One region of the Brevibacillus nigriterrae genome, then DNA from elsewhere that is predicted to be linked to it. Evidence: riboswitches for the same ligand, from Rfam matches in the RefSeq annotation. Region 1 holds a riboswitch; the other holds the start of a gene.

Region 1 (5,075 bases):
CACAGCTCCCAAAAATGTGCCAATGACATTTGGCTTTCCAGCACCAAACACAGAGAAGCCTACAAACGCAGCCGCAACGGCATCCATCAGGATCGGTTCACCGCCGTTTACCTGACCTGTTCCAATTCGGGCTGCCATCAGGATACCCGCCATGCCGCAGAACAAACCGGATAAGACGTAGGCTAGCGTCCGATAGCGATCAACAGCAACGCCTGATAAACGTGCTGCTTCGATATTGCCACCAGTCATGTAGAGCAAACGGCCATGTCGTGTGTACTGCAGAAAGAAATGAACGATGATCACGGCCAACAGCATGATAATAACTGGTACAGGCACAGAGAGTACCTCCCCCTGACCAAGCCAAAGAAACCATTTGCCTAACTTGCCGGGTGCTGTTGTATTGTCGGGCAATGGCATGTTGGAATACACGGAATATCCCTTCGTGTATGTTAAATGAATCCCTCTGACGATATACAGCGTCGCTAAAGTCGCAAGTAAATCAGGAATCCGGATTTTCACAATCAAGAACGCATTTAATAAACCTACCAGTAATCCGAGCAGGATTGGTATCAACAAGGTAACCAGTGCGCCTTGTTCATACCAGACCATCATGGATGCTGACACGACAGTAGCAAGCGAGACCACAGAACCTACGGACAGGTCAAATCCATTCACGATCAGCGAAAATGTGACACCAATGGCGACAAGTGTCACGATGGAAATCGACCGCAAGATATCAGTCAGATTGGAATAAGTGAAAAAGTATTCATTCGTGAAGCTAAAAAACGCCAATACAAAAAGAATCACACCGATGGTACCGTATTTATAAATAAATGAGATGAGTTGCTCTTTTGCTTGTATCTGCATGTTATCGACCCCCGCTTGCATAGTACATGATGGATCCCGGGTCCCACTCTTCCTGGCTGATTTCCTTGACGATGGCTCCGTCATACATAACCAGAATTCGGTCAGCGATCCCTAAAGCTTCCTGAAATTCGCAAGTAAAATAAAGAACTCCCTTCTGTTGGGCTGCCAGTTCACCAACCAGGGAGTAAATCTCTCGTTTCGCCCCGATGTCTACTCCTTTGGTCGGCTCATCGAACAAATAAAGCTCGGAATCCGTATACAGCCATTTGCCAATCACGACCTTCTGCTGGTTGCCGCCACTTAAGAAACTAACCTGCTGCTCAATTCCCGCTGTCTTGATTCCCAGCTTCTCAACTAACCCTTTGGCCATGGTGGTTTCCGATCCCTGTTTGATAAAGGAAAGTGTCGTCCATTTCTTCAAGGTTGAGATGGAAAGGTTGTGTTTGACCGTTTCTTCTACTAATAAACCTTCTTTGCGACGTTCTTCGGGTATCAGTACGATCCCCTGCTGGACAGCTTCTCGTGGAGTCGAAACCTTGATTTGTTGACCACGAAGATAGAACTCCCCTTTATCAAGTGGATCTGCAGCAAACAGGATTCGTGCCAACTCTGTCTTTCCTGCACCTACTAATCCGACGATGGCGACCACTTCACCAGCATGTATCTGCAAGTTGACATCACGCACTTTTCTATCCAACGTGATACCTCTGGCTTCAAAAAGCAGTTCACCCACAGAGGGGCCTCGCTCTGGAAACTCTTCCATGAGAGAATGGCCCAGCATGTCATGTATCACGGCATCCATCGTCGTATCTCCCGCTTCCTTCGTACTGATGCGTTGCCCATCACGCATGACGGAGATCCGGTCGCTGATACGAAACACCTCGGGCAATCGGTGGGAGATATAAATGATACCCACTCCGTTTTGTTTTAGCTGAGCAATTAATTCAAATAGCCGTTCGGATTCCGTGGACGAGAGGGGGGCTGTCGGTTCGTCGAATATGATGTATTTCGCCTCCTGAGCAATGGAACGGGCAATCAGAATCAGTTGTTTCTCTGACAAGCTGCATTCTTCCGCCTTTTTGCGGACAGATAGAGAAAAATCCAAACGCTCCAGGATTTCTTCTGCCTCTTGATAAAGCTTCGACCATTTGATTGGGCCTCGTTTGGTGGCTTGCACGAATTGATCCACCAAGATGTTTTCGGCAACGCTCAAATACGGAATCAAGGCCATATCCACTTCTTGATAGACGATTGAGATTCCACTGCGTTTAGCGTCAATAGGAGAATCAATCTGAAGGACCTGACCATCCATCAGAATTTCACCTTCATCGGCTTGGTAAGCTCCCATCAAGATTTTCATGAGTGTGCTTTTGCCAGCCCCATTGGCTCCCAAAAGAGAATGTACCTCTCCTTGTTTCACCTCAAAATCAACGGATCGCAGCGCCGAGACGCCAGAAAACCGCTTGTTTATTCGTCTCATCTGCAAGGTAGCCACACAAATCCCTCATTTTCTTCTGGTAGTAAAAGGTTCCCGCCGGATTACCTCCGGTCGGGAACTCGTTCCATTTCTTATTTTCCTAATTGACTGGCTCCCCAACCTTGTACGTATTTCGCCAGGTCGGTTGTTTTCACTGGTTCTTTCGGAAGTGCCTCACGAGTGACAAGAACGGGATCAAGGACCACGTTTTGCTCAACCGTTTCACCCTTTACTTTCTTAAACAAGTAACGAACTTGCACGCGTCCAATATCTGTTGGATCAACGGCAGCAGACACAACCCACGGAGAATTCGGGTCCTGGATCAATTGCAAATCCTCATCGCTCAAGTCAATGCCATACACTTTGATCTCCGTCCGTCCCGCTTGCTGGATTGCTCTTGTAGCACCTTTCGCAAATTCATCCCATGCTGCCCAAACAGCAGTAATATCACCTTTGTTTGGATATTTTTTGAGGATGGCTTCCATTTGTGTTTGTGTATCAAGCGCTGTATTCGGGGTAGCGGAACCAAATGCCGCTATTTCTTTTATCTCCGGGTATTTTCCTTGAAACGCTTTGTAGGCTTCCTGACGGCGTTCCATTGGAGCGAAGCCCGCTACCCAAACCTTCACGATATTCCCTTTACCGCCAGCATCTTGCGCCAATTTTTCCAACGTCAATTCAGCCATTTTCTGGTCGCCTTGTTGAAGGACCGTCACTCCCGGAACGTTCAGGTTTGCGTCAAATGCCACAACAGGGATTTTACGCTCTACCGCTTTCCTTACACCCTGCTCCAATGCTTCTGGAGTACCGTGGTCAATCAGGATACCGTCAAAGTGCTGGTTGATGGCGGCGTCCAAATTGGAGGACATTTTTCCCAAGTCTCCTTCCGAGTTGAACACCGTTACTTCTGCGCCCTGTTTCTCTACCTCTTCTTTTACTCCGGCAATGTATTGAGAAGAGAAGGTTCCGATATTGAACTGCATCACCAGCGCAATCCTTTTTTTCGACCCATTGTCAGCATCTTCCGAACCTTTCGACTCTTTGTTAGCTGTGCCGCACCCTGTTACAAACAATGCAACTGCAAGAAGTAATGAAAAAGCCCAATGAATTCGTTTTGTTGTTTGACTGTACATGAATCGTTTCCCCCTTACTGATTTTGAAAAATAAAAAAGCCTCTTTCTTGGAGAAAGAGGCTTCGAACCAGGTCTCGCCTCTTATCTCCCAGGTACATGTACCTGCTGGAGTTAGCACCTTAACATTCCTGTAGAATGTTAGGTTGCCGGGCGTCATCGGGCCAGTCCCTCAGCCTGCTCTTGATAAGAGTAATCTACTTATTGTCGATTAAACCCAAGTTAGTCGATCGGGTTTGTATAGATTGGATAATACAATCACCTGTGACTTTTGTCAACAGTCATTCGAGGGTTAAAACAAAAAAGCCGCCCCATCTAGTACAGATGAGACGACCGTTGCTTGTTATAGATCAATGGTGCCTGCTTGCTCAGCACCTTTTTCACCGGCATGGTATACGATTAACTCATTTTTTTCATTTTCTACTACCAGATATGGACAGCAATCATAGATAATTAATCCTCTTAGTTTTCCTTTTACACGGATTGCTTCGTGGTAACCTTTTTTCAAATCTTTAAAATCATTGGCTATAAAAGCTACTGCTTCGTTGCCTGTTTGCTCTGCATAATGGTGAGCCGTCTTGCTTACAATTTTGGCTTGAGGTGTATAAAACACTCGTCCGCTGTCGTATGCTTCTTCTATGTCTTTTTCCTTTCCTTTGGAGAATTCCGGCCATAAATCACTAAAAACCATCAATCCATTTTTATCATTTTTGACCAAGATAAATGGTACCTGTGCAGGTCCATAAGGGAGGACGAATAAGTCTTTTATGGAACCTGCTTGTTGCGGGCCTTTTGTTTGGAATAGTTGTTGACTATCACTGAAAACACGAACGGAGTCGCCGATTTGCAGGGAAGTAAAGGCTCCTGCGGTTTCTAACTTAATATTGCTCGATACTGGAGCGGCGTCTTTGGGTTGCAGTTCTTCAGCACTTACCACACTTGAAGTAGATAAAACTGCTGAAATGACTGCAAAAGAAAAAATCCGAGATAATGCTTTGTTCATTGGGTAATACCTCATTTCTGCGTAATAATTTGTGATCCGATGAAACATATACTACTGTCAAAAAGTGTAAAATTCAGTGGTTCAAACCACAAAAATAAAAACATGTCAAAGCCATTTCGCTCAATCAAAAGCTGACCAAAAGCAGTATACATCTGCAATGGGCCAGCTTTTATCAGTTTTCTTTGTATACAACCTTGTAATTCCCTATTTCCCCTGTCCCTGAGCCTGCTGCTTCGACCGATAAAACTCGTGGAACAGCTTCATTAAGGCTCGCTTTTCGATGCGAGACACATATGAACGGGAGATCCCGAGCTCTCTGGCAATCTCACGTTGAGTCTTCTCCTTGTCTTTATCCAGCCCGAACCGCCCGATAATGACTTCTTTTTCACGGTCATCAAGGATGTGGATATGCTGATAAATTTTGCTGGATTCCAGTTTTAACTGTACGGCATCTACCACTTCGTCGTTTTCGGTGCCAAGGACATCGATTAGCGTAATTTCATTGCCCTCTTTGTCAGTCCCGATTGGATCGTGCAGGGATACGTCCTTACGTGTTTTTTTCAAGCTTCTTAGGTGCATGAGGATTTCATTTTCTATA
Region 2 (5,075 bases), on a different contig from region 1:
CAATTTGTTGGCGAGATCCAGACCATCCATCGCATCTTTGGCATACATGACGACACCTTCGTACTCAGGAGCAATCCGGTTGCTCGTGAACTTGCGAGTCAAAGCTGCCCCGCCGACTAGAATCGGAACGTCAATCCCTGCTGTGCGCAAATCCTGTGCCGTGATCACCATTTGTTGGGCTGACTTGACTAGCAAGCCAGACAGACCGATGGCATCGGGATTTTCACGTCTGCATGCCTCAATCAGTTGTTCTGGTGGAACCTTGATACCCAGATTGACGATCTCATACCCGTTGTTGGAAAGAATGATCTCTACCAGGTTTTTGCCGATATCATGGACATCCCCTTTGACGGTAGCTAGGATTATCTTGCCTTTTGCAGCAGACTCGGATTTTTCCATGAACGGCTCCAGATAAGCGACAGCCGCTTTCATGACTTCAGCACTCTGCAAAACTTCTGCAACAATCAATTGATTCCCGTTGAACAGTCTCCCTACCTCTTCCATACCTGCCATCAGCGGACCGTTGATGATTTCCAAGGGAGTATACTTTTTGCGAGCTTCTTCCAAATCCTGCGTTAATCCGTCTTTCGAGCCATCGATGACATACTGAGCCAATCGTTCTTCTAGCGTAAGGGTAGAGACTTCTTTTTTCTCTACAACCTTCTTTTGGCGATAAAATTCAGTGAACTCAGCTAATGTCTGATCATTTGTTTCGAATAACAGCGCTTCAGCAAGCTTTTTTTCGTCCTCGGAGATCGAAGCATACCGCTCCAATTTCTCCGAGTTAACGATGGCATAATCCAGTCCAGCCACAGTCGTATGGTACAAAAATACCGAATTCAGCACTTCACGACCTGCTGCTGGCAACCCGAATGAGATATTGGATATACCTAAGGTTGTTTTGCATGCTGGAAATGCTTCTTTGATCAGGCGGATACCCTCTACAGTCTCTCGGGCTGATCCAATATACTGTTCATCACCAGTACCTACCGGGAAAACCAGTGGGTCAAAAATAATATCTTGTGGCTTCACCCCAAACTGATTCACCAGCAAGTCGAAGGATCGCTTGGCTACTTCCAATTTGCGTTCACGAGTAACTGCCATTCCTTCTTCATCGATCGTCCCCACAACTACTGCCGCACCGTATTGATGAATCAACGGAACAACCTGCTCGAATCGTTCCAAACCGTCTTCCAGATTGATCGAGTTCAGGATTGCTTTTCCTTGCGAATAGGTTAATCCAAGTTCCATAACTTTCGGATCGGTGGAGTCGATCATCAAAGGTGCTTTGACCTTTTTCGAAACATATTGCAAGAACTGCTTCATGTCGTTGTACTCGTCCCGGTCTGGATCAGCAAGACAAATATCGATCACCTGCGCTCCTTTTCGTACCTGCGCACGAGCAATATCAGAGGCTTCCTCATATTGGACGCTGGTAATCAAATCACGAAATTTCTTCGAACCGATGACATTCGTTCTCTCCCCAATCAGGAGGGGGCGGTTGTCCTCTTCAATATAGACCGGATCAATCCCTGAAACTGCACTGATTTGTTTTTGCTCCACCTGACGTGGCTTGTAGTTTTTCAAAGTCTCTGCCATTGCCTGAACGTGCTCAGGTGTCGTACCACAACAGCCCCCAGCAATATTCAACCACCCTTGCTCAGCAAATCCAGCGAGTTTGGCTGCCAGTGCTTGCGGTGACTCATGATAATGACCATTCTCATCAGGCAGACCTGCGTTGGGATAGCAACTGATCTGACAGTTGGCCAAATCGGAAAGCGTACGGATGTGATCACGCATAAACTCTGGCCCTGTTGCACAGTTCAACCCGACAGAAACTGGTTTGAGATGCTCAATAGAAATATAAAATGCCTCAATATTCTGACCAGCCAACGTAGTACCCATCGGCTCAATCGTGCCGGAGATCATGACAGGAAGCTCAACCTGGAGCTCTTCAAATGCCTTGCGAATACCAATCCCACCTGCTTTGACATTCAAAGTGTCTTGAGCTGTTTCTAACAGCAATACATCTGCTCCACCCAAAATGAGTCCCTTGGTCTGGCGATAGTATGCTTCTACCAGTTCCTCGAAGGTAATGCCGCCAGTTAGTGAAAGCATTTTGGTCGTTGGACCCATCGAGCCTGCTACATACCGGGGCCATTCCTCCGTGGAGAAAGCATCTGCCGCTTCTTTGGCCAGCTTGGCTGCAGCGATATTTAACTCAATATCCTTTGCCTCTTGACCATACTCAGCCAATACCACATTCGTCGCTCCAAACGTATTGGTCTCGATAATGTCAGCACCTGCCACAAGATACTTCTCATGGATGGAACGAATGACATCCGGTCGAGTCAGATTGAGAATCTCATTACAGCCTTCCAGCTCTTCTCCGCCAAAATCCGCTTCTGTCAGGTTCGCTTGCTGAAGCATCGTACCCATTGCACCATCGAGAATTAGTATTTTGCGAGAAAGTTGTTCCGTAAAGGTTGGTTTTGCCATTCATCTTACCTACTTTCTATCGAGTCTCTCAGGTAACCCTGTTTTCTGAAATTGTAACCAGAAAAAAGAAAAATCCCCTTCTTGAAAGTCATAAGAAGAGGATTTGTGTCATGTAAGATCAACGGACATCCTCTCTTATCTTTCAAAGCAAATCGCTCTGCTGGAATTGGCACCTGCTAAACAGGTTGCCGAGGCTTCAAAGGGCCAGTCCCTCCACCTCTCTTGATAAGAGAAATCATTTGGAAACATATGAATTTGTTGTGTATCTTACCACTCATTTGGAACATTCGTCAACAAGCAATCTGCTTTTTTGTGGGCTTTCACCCATTTGTCACCGTTACTTGCACTCTCACGAACTTGGTTCCACTTTTTCCTGTTATAGTGGTCGTTCCTTTTGCTTTTGCTACGATCAGACCATTTTCTACCGAAGCTACTTGGGAGTTGGACGTTGTCCAAGTAATTGTGTCAGTGACATCGGCAGTGGAGCCATCTTCATAAGTTGCAGTAACCAGGATTTGCTTCTGCTCTTCTATTTTTAACGAGACTCTGGTTTGATCAGCCTGCAACTTGACAAGCTTTTTCGAGTCTGCCACCTTCAATGTAAATATCGCTTTTTTCGTTCCTAGCGTGGCAGTAATCGTTGTGGTTCCTGGTGCAAGAGCCGTGACAACTCCTTTATCTACACTGGCAATTTTGCTGTTTTTCACTGTCCATGTAACCTGCTCCGTTACATTCTCTGTCGTCTTGTCGCTGTAGGTTGCAGTTACCTGTAAGGAAACCGTTTCGTTCCCTTTGAGCGTGGCACTCTTCTTGTCGAGCTCAATTTTACTCACTGTCTTTATTTGAGCTTTTACCGTAACGGGTAATGTAACAGTTTTCCCCATATAGGAGACGCTGACTGTAACATTGCCCGGTTTTTTGGCAGTAATCGTTCCTTTGTTCAAGTCAATCAGGTTACTATTTTTGCTCCATGTCGCCTGACTTGTCACATCTTCCTTCGTTTTGTCCGAGTAAGTTGCAAAAGCTTGAACGGTTTGTGTCTCTCCCACCTGCAATGTCAAGGTATTCTGTGAAAGCTCCAAACCTTCCATCAAATTGGGCAGATCCAGTTTAACCTGCATTCTGCTGGCACTTGTATTTGTGGTACTAATGGCAATATTGGTTTTGGTGTTATTGTACAAGTCACTACTTGGTCTTGTCGCAGGGCTGAATATTGGAAATCTTGAGTTGAAATAATGATCGTATAAGACACCATACACTCTTTTGTCTAATTGACTATATCCGAGAATCGATTCATTTGCCTCTTCCAGATCGACACCTTTATGTTTTTCATCGTTATTGACTTTATTATAGTACCAAGTCTTGCGAAGCACATTTTCATCAATATGCCAAATCGCTACTCCACCGGTGCTGACATAATCTTGCAAACTGCTATCATATCCTTCAAATTGTCTGTTTTCCACTAAAAAGTATTGGTCAGGATCTGAGGTAGGAACTTTTATCATATTGTAGTTGTTTGTCCCAATTGAGAAAAGGGTGTACTCACCGCTTGAGGTTGCGATAGCAGGTTCAACGAATCCCAGCATCATTTTGGACCACGGATCAAAATGGGTTGGCATGCTACCCGAATAACCGGTGAGATACGCCCATGATCCTGATGCCATCAAACTGTGGATACCAAGCCCAGATGAAGAGCCGTCTCCATCATACAAGTCAGGCAAGCCCAGATCATGCCCTAACTCATGGGCAATAATCCCGATGGTTGCCATATGGTCATCCTGATACATTTTATCTCCTTGCACTTCACCAAACTGGGTGTAGCCGCCATCATAATCTCCATTTCCAAGCGTTACGCTGTCGAGAGTGACTGGTTTGCTCAGACTGCCCTTGTGTCCCCACGTATTCGGGGTGTTCGATGGATCGTAAGCCGCTTCGTAACCTGCAACAATCGTCATCACATGCAGTTCCTTTGCGGAAATAAAACCGTTTTTGTCAGTATCAAATGTTTTGAAATCGATGTATTGATCGGCAGCTTGCAAGGCATCCCTTACAATCATTTCATTCTTTACGCCTAGATCACCACCCGTGTTTGGATGTGGATAGGGAAGACGTACTCGAATGAAGCCGTCGTTCGTTGTTCCACCTTGTTCTTCTGCTGGTTTAAAGTAAAAATTGCCGCTCGAGTTTTCTTTATAATAATGATTCAGTGACCCTGGAGAGTCGTTAAAGAATACTCCTGGCCAACTGCTTTCTGGATAGCGCATGGATATATTGGAAAATTCAACAAGCAGCACAAGCAGTTTCTCGGGGGTCTTGTGAGTCTCCATCATTTCTCCCCTATTTTTGGAAGAAGTTTTCGTGAATGACTCTATCTTCTTGTTCTTCCATTCCTTACTTTGTTTTCTCACTTTTTCGCTACTGGCAGCATTTCGTGGAGTTTTATCAATGGCCACCTTCTCATCAAGAATTTTCAGTCCGCTACCGCTCACCTTGGCGTAATGCCAGTATCCATCCTCACCAAGCAAAATGACGTCCCCATCTTCTGTCTCGACCCAGTTGAACCATTCATCGCCAAA

Evidence for each region. A riboswitch is a leader RNA that binds a small molecule or an ion and turns the genes downstream of it on or off. The one in region 1 is predicted to bind S-adenosylmethionine.
Region 2: it holds a riboswitch for S-adenosylmethionine, as region 1 does, so the genes downstream of both, metH (methionine synthase) here and ACPW7N_RS15595 (sugar ABC transporter substrate-binding protein) in region 1, are expected to answer to the same signal.

What each region holds. Positions count from the first base shown of each region.
Region 1 covers NZ_JBNCMT010000020.1:46,871-51,945, reverse strand. Annotated here, with positions in the region: gene ACPW7N_RS15605 (ABC transporter permease) at 1-867, opposite strand, end outside; gene ACPW7N_RS15600 (sugar ABC transporter ATP-binding protein) at 869-2,362, opposite strand; gene ACPW7N_RS15595 (sugar ABC transporter substrate-binding protein) at 2,437-3,477, opposite strand; SAM riboswitch class I at 3,556-3,667, opposite strand; gene ACPW7N_RS15590 (hypothetical protein) at 3,818-4,477, opposite strand; gene sigK (RNA polymerase sporulation sigma factor SigK) at 4,682-5,075, opposite strand, start outside.
Region 2 covers NZ_JBNCMT010000006.1:32,699-37,773, forward strand. Annotated here, with positions in the region: gene metH (methionine synthase) at 1-2,499, opposite strand, end outside; SAM riboswitch class I at 2,632-2,731, opposite strand; gene ACPW7N_RS06060 (M6 family metalloprotease domain-containing protein) at 2,820-5,075, opposite strand, start outside.